Regions from separate parts of the Rhizobium sp. No.120 genome, predicted to be linked through region 1. Evidence: riboswitches for the same ligand, from Rfam matches in the RefSeq annotation. Region 1 holds a riboswitch; the other holds the start of a gene.
What was found. Region 1 has a riboswitch for cobalamin ahead of ACYJRZ_RS29000 (ABC transporter substrate-binding protein). Riboswitches for the same ligand answer to the same signal wherever they lie in the genome.
Positions count from the first base shown of each region.

Region 1 (3,437 bases):
ATCCATTGCGGCGCGTTGCGAAGACTGGGAATCGCCATGGAAGTCGAAACACATCTGATCTCTCTAATACGTGTCCTCGGCCAGGTGGCAATTATTGTCTATGCCTATTCCTGGGTCATCCGTACCGTCGAGCGTGGCGCTTTGAAATCCGTGGCCGTCGGGCTGCTGTTCGGGCTGGTCGGCATTCTTTCCATGGGCGATCCCATCCAATGGATGCCAGGCGTGATTCAGGATGGCCGCTCGATCCTCCTTGTCCTAACGCCGATCTATGGCGGCCTTTTGGCAACCGTTGTCGCTGCGGCGATGATGGGCCTGTTTCGGTACATGGTGGGCGGCATGGGTGCCGCAATCGGCGTTGCCGGCATCGTAATCGTCGCGATCGTGGGCTATGTACTCAGTCTGCTGCCGCGGCAATGGACCGGCACGGGCTGGCGGCGATCGGCTCTGTTCGGCTTAGCGACCTGCTCATCCATTGTGGTTGTCTTCCTTTTGCCGTGGGCGGTTGCGCGCGCCCTTCTGATCTCGGCCACACTTCCGGTGACGATCGTCAATATCCTCGGTGTCATGCTGTTGTCGGATCTCTTGCAGCGGGAGCAATATCGCATCGGCATCCAGCGTGCGTTGGAGAATGAAGCGAGCCTCGATCCGCTCACAAGGCTTCCCAACCGCCGGGTGCTGCAGCGCGAAGGCGATCGTTGCAGCAAGGAAGCGGGCACGCGGCGTATCCCCTTTTCGATCATCATGCTTGATATCGACCACTTCAAGAAGATCAACGACAGCTGGGGCCATTCCTTCGGTGATACCGTTCTGGCGCGATTGGCCGATGTCATCAGGCGAACCGTGCGCAAGACCGACATTGCCGCCCGCTACGGCGGCGAGGAGATTGTCGTGCTGCTGCCCAACACCGATACGCGGGCTGCGGCTGCCATCGCGGAGAAAATTCGCAAGGATATCGAGGGTACAACCTTGATGTTCGAGCAGGAGGCCGTCCATGTCACGGTCAGCATCGGAATCGCCTGCTCCCTCGAACCGACGACGGATTTCAAGCATGTGCTTGAGGCCGCCGACAAGGCGCTTTATCGCGCGAAGGCAGGCGGGAGAAATCGCGTGGAACTGGCGGAGGCGGCTTAGGCTCGCCGCCTTTCAATGGTCGCGACGTGCTCTTTCTCATTTCTCGTCCTTGACGGAAAGGGGCAGTCCGGAATAACTGGGCGTGACGGTTCCCCAAGGAAGACTCCGCGGGGATTAATAGGGAACACGGTGAGGACGACCCAAGCGGGACCTAGACCGTGGCTGCCCCCGCAACTGTAAGCGGATTGCCGATCATCCGGGAGTGACCAGCCTGTTGGTTCCTTCCTGAGGCTTTGAGCCGTGCCACTGCAAGCATGCTTGCGGGAAGGCCGATGATCGTCAGAGATCCGCAAGCCAGGAGACCTGCCGTCGATCACGATCCAATCAGCCGGGCGGGGATGCCCGGAAAGGACAGAGAATGATTGACCTGCGCCTTCGACATTATCCGAAATCTATCGGCCTTGATTGGGATCTCCGCAGCCGGCGACCGTCTTTCTCTGCGCGATCGCGCTGAAGACGCTTCGTTTCCTTAATCCCATCGGGATCTTTCATGCACCATTTTTTGACGACCATTGCATTTGCACTTGGGCTGACCGGTTTGGCCGGCTCCGGTTTTGCCGCCACCCAATATCCGCTCACCATCAACAATTGCGGTCAAAAGGTTACCTTTGAAAAGGTTCCGACGAAGATCGTTTCGATCGGCCAGGGCATGACCGAAATCCTCTTTTCGCTCGGCCTTGCCGACAAGATCGCCGGAACGGCGGTCTGGGTCGGTCCGGTTCTGCCGCGATATGCCGAGGCCGACAGCAAAATCCCGCGGCTTGCCGATAACGATCCAAGCTTCGAATCCGTTGTCGGCAAGGAGCCAGATCTAGTCGCTGCCGAATTCGAATGGCATGTCGGCGCGCAGGGTTCCGTCGGCAAGCGCGAGCAATTTTCCGAGCTTGGTATCAATACCTATCTTGCGCCGACCGATTGTGTCGCCAAGGTCAATACCGATGGCGGCGACGGCGTGCGCAAAGAGCTTTTCACGATGGATCTGGTCTATCAGGAAATCGCCGAGCTTTCTGAGATCTTCGACGTCAGGGATCGCGGCGATGCTCTGATCGCGGACTTGAAGAAGCGCGAGGCGGATGCGGTCGCTTCGATCGCCGGTGCCAAGGCCAAGGGCCTTCCGATCGTGTTCTGGTTCTCCAGCAAGGAGGTCAATGGCGACGCTTATATCGCCGGCAAGAACAGCGCTCCCGCCTATATTCTGGAGACGCTCGGCGCCAGAAACGTGGTGACGACGGAAGAGGAATGGCCGCAGGTCGGGTGGGAGACCATTGCGCAGGCCAACCCGGCCGTGATCGTCATCGCCACCATGGATCGCCGCCGCTATGCGGCCGACGATCCGAAGGTCAAGGTCGATTTCCTCGAAAAAGATCCCGTCACGAGCCAGCTCGATGCTGTCAAGAACAAGCGTTTCGTCATGATGGATGCGCAATCGATGAACCCGACCATCCGCACCATCGACGGCATTGAAGTCCTGGCCAAGGGCATCAAGTCCTTTGGCCTGGCGCAGTAAGATATGAGCCCCGCCGCAAAACGCAGGACGTGGTGGGTGCTCTTGGCACTCGCGATGGCTGCTGTCGTCCTTCTTGCTTTCATGATCAGTCTTGCCGTATCCATCGGCGAGATTTCCATCCCGCTGTCGACAACAGTAAAGGCCGTCTCGAACCGGTTATTCGGAACGAGCTTCGAACTCAGCCGGATCCATCAGGGCATCGTCTGGGACTATCGTCTCAGTCGCGCGATCGTTGCTGCGAGTACCGGCGCGTCGCTTGCCTTGAGCGGGGTGGTCTTGCAGGCGTTGCTGCGCAATCCGCTCGCCGAACCCTTCGTGCTGGGCATTTCCGCCGGCGCCTCCACCGGCGCGGTCTGCATCATGATCCTCGGCCTTGGCTACGGCATTCTGGGCCTTTCCGGCGGCGCCTTCCTCGGCGCGGTCGTCGCCTTCCTGTTCGTCGGCCTGCTTGCCGCCGGCGTCGGCGGCACGAGTGAGCGCATCATTCTATGCGGCGTCGCTGGATCGCAGCTCTTCAACGCGCTCACTTCCTATATCGTCACCACCTCAGCCAACGCCGAGCAGGCGAGAGGCGTCATGTTCTGGCTGCTCGGCTCCATGAGCGGCGTGCGCTGGCCGGATGTCTATCTTTCGGCGCCGGTTGCCATCATCGGCTTTGCCATCTGCATGGCGCATGTCCGCGTGCTCGATGCCTTCATTTTCGGCACGGATGCGGCCGCATCGCTTGGTATTGCGGTCAAGCGCGCGCAGATCGTTCTGCTTGGCGTGACTGCCTTCATGACGGCGGCGGTCGTCAGCA
Region 1 is NZ_BAAJNQ010000018.1:44,995-48,431, forward strand. It holds gene ACYJRZ_RS28995 (GGDEF domain-containing protein) at 37-1,131, shown strand; cobalamin riboswitch at 1,201-1,456, shown strand; gene ACYJRZ_RS29000 (ABC transporter substrate-binding protein) at 1,622-2,638, shown strand; gene ACYJRZ_RS29005 (FecCD family ABC transporter permease) at 2,642-3,437, shown strand, end outside.

Region 2 (3,437 bases), on a different contig from region 1:
TTCGGCGCGCACGCGGCCGAGACCATCGGTGTCGATCAGATCGGTCTTGTTGAGCACGATCAGATCGGCGCAGGTCAGCTGATCCTCGAAAAGCTCTTCGATCGGGCTTTCATGATCGAGCGAGTCGTCCTCGACGCGGGCGGCCTCGACAGCGTCGTGATCGTCGGCGAAGCGGCCGGCGGCCACGGCGGCGCTGTCGACGACGGTGATCACGCCGTCGACGGTGACATGGGTGCGGATGTCGGGCCAATTGAAGGCGGCGACCAGCGGCTGCGGCAGCGCAAGGCCTGATGTTTCGATGACGATGTGATCCGGGCGCGCATCACGCTCCAAAAGCTTCGTCATGGTGGGAATGAAATCATCGGCAACAGTACAGCAGATGCAACCGTTGGTCAGCTCGATGATGTCGTCTTCCGTGCAATTCTCCGCGCCGCAGCCCTTCAGCACGTCGCCATCGACCCCGAGATCGCCGAATTCGTTGATGATCAGCGCGATCTTCTTGCCGCCGGCATTCTGCAGGAGGTTGCGGATCATCGTCGTCTTGCCGGCTCCCAGGAAGCCGGTGATGACGGTGGCGGGAATTTTTTCCTGGTTCATATGCATCAACCCTTCATTTTCAGCGGCAAGCCCGCTGCGATAAAATAAACTTCAGCACTTACCGCCGCGACCATCTGGTGCAGGCGGCCGGCATGGTCGCGAAATTCGCGCGCCATGCGATTTTCCGGCACGATTCCCAAGCCTACCTCGTTGGAAACGAGAACAAGCCTTGAGCGTGCAGTCGGCAGAAACGCAGTCAAAGCGGCAAATTCCACCGCCATATCCCGCTCCGCCATCATTAGATTGGTCACCCAGAGCGTCAGGCAGTCGACAAGCACCGCCCGCCCCTCCGCGTCGATAGCGGCAAGGTGCCCAACGAGATCGACCGGCTCCTCGTGCGTCTGCCATAGATCGCCGCGGTCGGCCCGATGCTTGGCGATGCGCTCGCGCATCTCGTCGTCCCATGCCTGCCCTGTCGCCAGATAGTGACGTTCGAGACCGGTATCCGATACCAGCGATTCGGCAAACCTGGATTTGCCGGAGCGCGCGCCACCGAGGACGAAGACCGCTTGGGAAATTGAAGCCGACATGCGTTATGCCCACGCCCGTGCGGAAGCGAGGGTCGGCAGCACGGCGCTGGAACCGGGAAACGGGCGTCTACACGCCGAAAACTCGTCTTGCGCCATGACAACCTCCGTGCTGGCAGCGGAACTCGCGTCCCAAAACAGGCTCTGCGCCCGGCACGCATGGCAGGTCTCCTGGCTCGCGGATAAGGCGCCGCGACGGGGGCGGACCGAAACCGGTCGCCCCCGATCGTGCGCCAGCGGGTCTTTCTCGCCTTCCCGGCAATGCATCATGAAAAGGCGGACGATTCGTAGAATAAGAGGCGTCCAGCCCCGGTTGATCATGACGCCACACCAGTGGCTTTTTCGATTTGAGCTTCCCCTGCCCCGTTCGCCCCATGCGCACCATCGACGGGATTGGCTTCAAACCGAATGAAAGACCCTGACCGCTCTACAGTCGCGGGGTCGGCTGTGATGAGAACGCCCGGATTGGGTCCGTCCCGTCACATTCCCTTTTCATCCCATGCGGCAGATCGCCGCTTAGGAACCATTCGTTATGCCGGTAATGATTAGGCTTTCACATACGTCAAGTCAATCAAGGGCATGGATGCGGCCTGCGTCATCCTGATTGCGAAATCGGCTGAAAATTCTCACAAAGCCAGCGGCTTTTTTGCCGTATTTCTTTGATGTTAGGAGCTTATAGAGGGTAAGCTCTCACATTCGAGTAAAAACGTATCGTCCGCTCCTCATGCTGCAGAAATTCCAACCGCGACGCCTTGGCGTCTTCTCGGCCCTGTTCGATCTCGGTCGCTTCAGGGCATTGCTGCGTCGTGGCGAATTGGGTCTTGTTTTCGCCGGCGCGCTGGCGGGAATAGCATCCGGCTGCGCCGTAACCGCGATGAGCTATATCTCGCGCAAGCTTCACAGCTTCATCTACGGCATAACCGATTACGAACGCCTGAGTTCGGCGGCGGTGGCAATTCAGGACAAATCCGTATTATTCATCGCACCGATCGCAGGCGGCATCATTCTCGGCGTCCTGCTCTACATATTATCGCGCACGCGCAAAAAGCCGATGGTCGACCCGATCGAAGCCAATGCGCTGCACGGCGGCCGCATGTCGCTGACCGACAGTATCATCGTGGCCGTGCAGAATCTGATCTCGAACGGATTCGGCGCCTCTGTCGGGCTCGAAGCAGGCTACACGCAGATCGCTGCCGGCATTGCCTCCAAATTCGGCTACAAGATGCAGATGCGCCGCGCGGACCTGCGCATGCTCGTCGGCTGCGGCGCGGCCGGCGCCATTGCCGCTGCATTCAATGCGCCACTCACCGGCGCTTTCTACGCATTCGAGCTGATCATCGGCAGCTATTCGATCGTCACCCTCACACCCGTCGTTGTCTCGGCGCTGATATCGACCATGATCGCAAGACTGCTCGCCGGCGACGATTTTGCCATCGATATCGATCATTTCGGCGCGATCGTTCCGGCGGATTATCTTCCTGCCATCCTGCTCGGCGCCTTCTGTGCCGGTATCGGCATCCTGATCATGCAGGGCGTCGCATGGGTCGAGGAACTGGCGCGCAAAAGCTCCATCGCGCCGCCCTTCCGCCCCGCGCTTGGCGGCTTGGTCGTCGGAACATTGGCGCTAATCTCGCCACAGGTTCTGTCTGCTGGCCATGGCGCTCTGCATCTTAACCTTTCGACCGATGTGACGCTGGGCGCACTTGTCGGCGTCTTCATCCTGAAATCGCTGGCATCTGCGGTTTCGATCGGCTCCGGCTTCAGAGGCGGCCTCTTCTTTGCCTCCCTGTTCATGGGTGCGCTGCTTGGTAAGATCTTCGCCTATTGCGCACCCTATTTCGATCATGCCACGCTTACGCCGGCCGTCTATGCAGTCGTCGGCATGAGCTCGCTCGCCGTCGCGATCATCGGTGGACCGCTGACGATGACCTTCCTGGCGCTGGAAATCACCGGGGATTTCCCGATCACCGCCCTAGTTCTGGCGGCCGTCATCACCTCCTCGCTGGTGGTGCGCACGACCTTCGGCTACTCCTTCGCCACATGGCGCTTCCACTTGCGCGGCGAGAGCATCCGCAGCGCTCACGATGTCGGCTGGATCCGCAATCTGACCGTCGCCCGCATGATGCGCCCCGATGTGCATATGGCCAGCATCGACATGAGCATTGAGGACTTCCGCAAGAATTTCCCGATCGGTTCGGCGCAGCGCGTCATCTTGGTCGACAAGAACGAGAAATATTCCGGAATGGTGGTCGTGCCCGATGTCTATGCGAGCCCGATCGAAAAGGACGACGAGGAACACGGCCTGTCCGATTT
Region 2 is NZ_BAAJNQ010000001.1:777,816-781,252, reverse strand. It holds gene cobW (cobalamin biosynthesis protein CobW) at 1-597, opposite strand, end outside; gene cobU (bifunctional adenosylcobinamide kinase/adenosylcobinamide-phosphate guanylyltransferase) at 603-1,127, opposite strand; cobalamin riboswitch at 1,269-1,667, opposite strand; gene ACYJRZ_RS03855 (chloride channel protein) at 1,849-3,437, shown strand, end outside.
Region 2: it holds a riboswitch for cobalamin, as region 1 does, so the genes downstream of both, cobU (bifunctional adenosylcobinamide kinase/adenosylcobinamide-phosphate guanylyltransferase) here and ACYJRZ_RS29000 (ABC transporter substrate-binding protein) in region 1, are expected to answer to the same signal.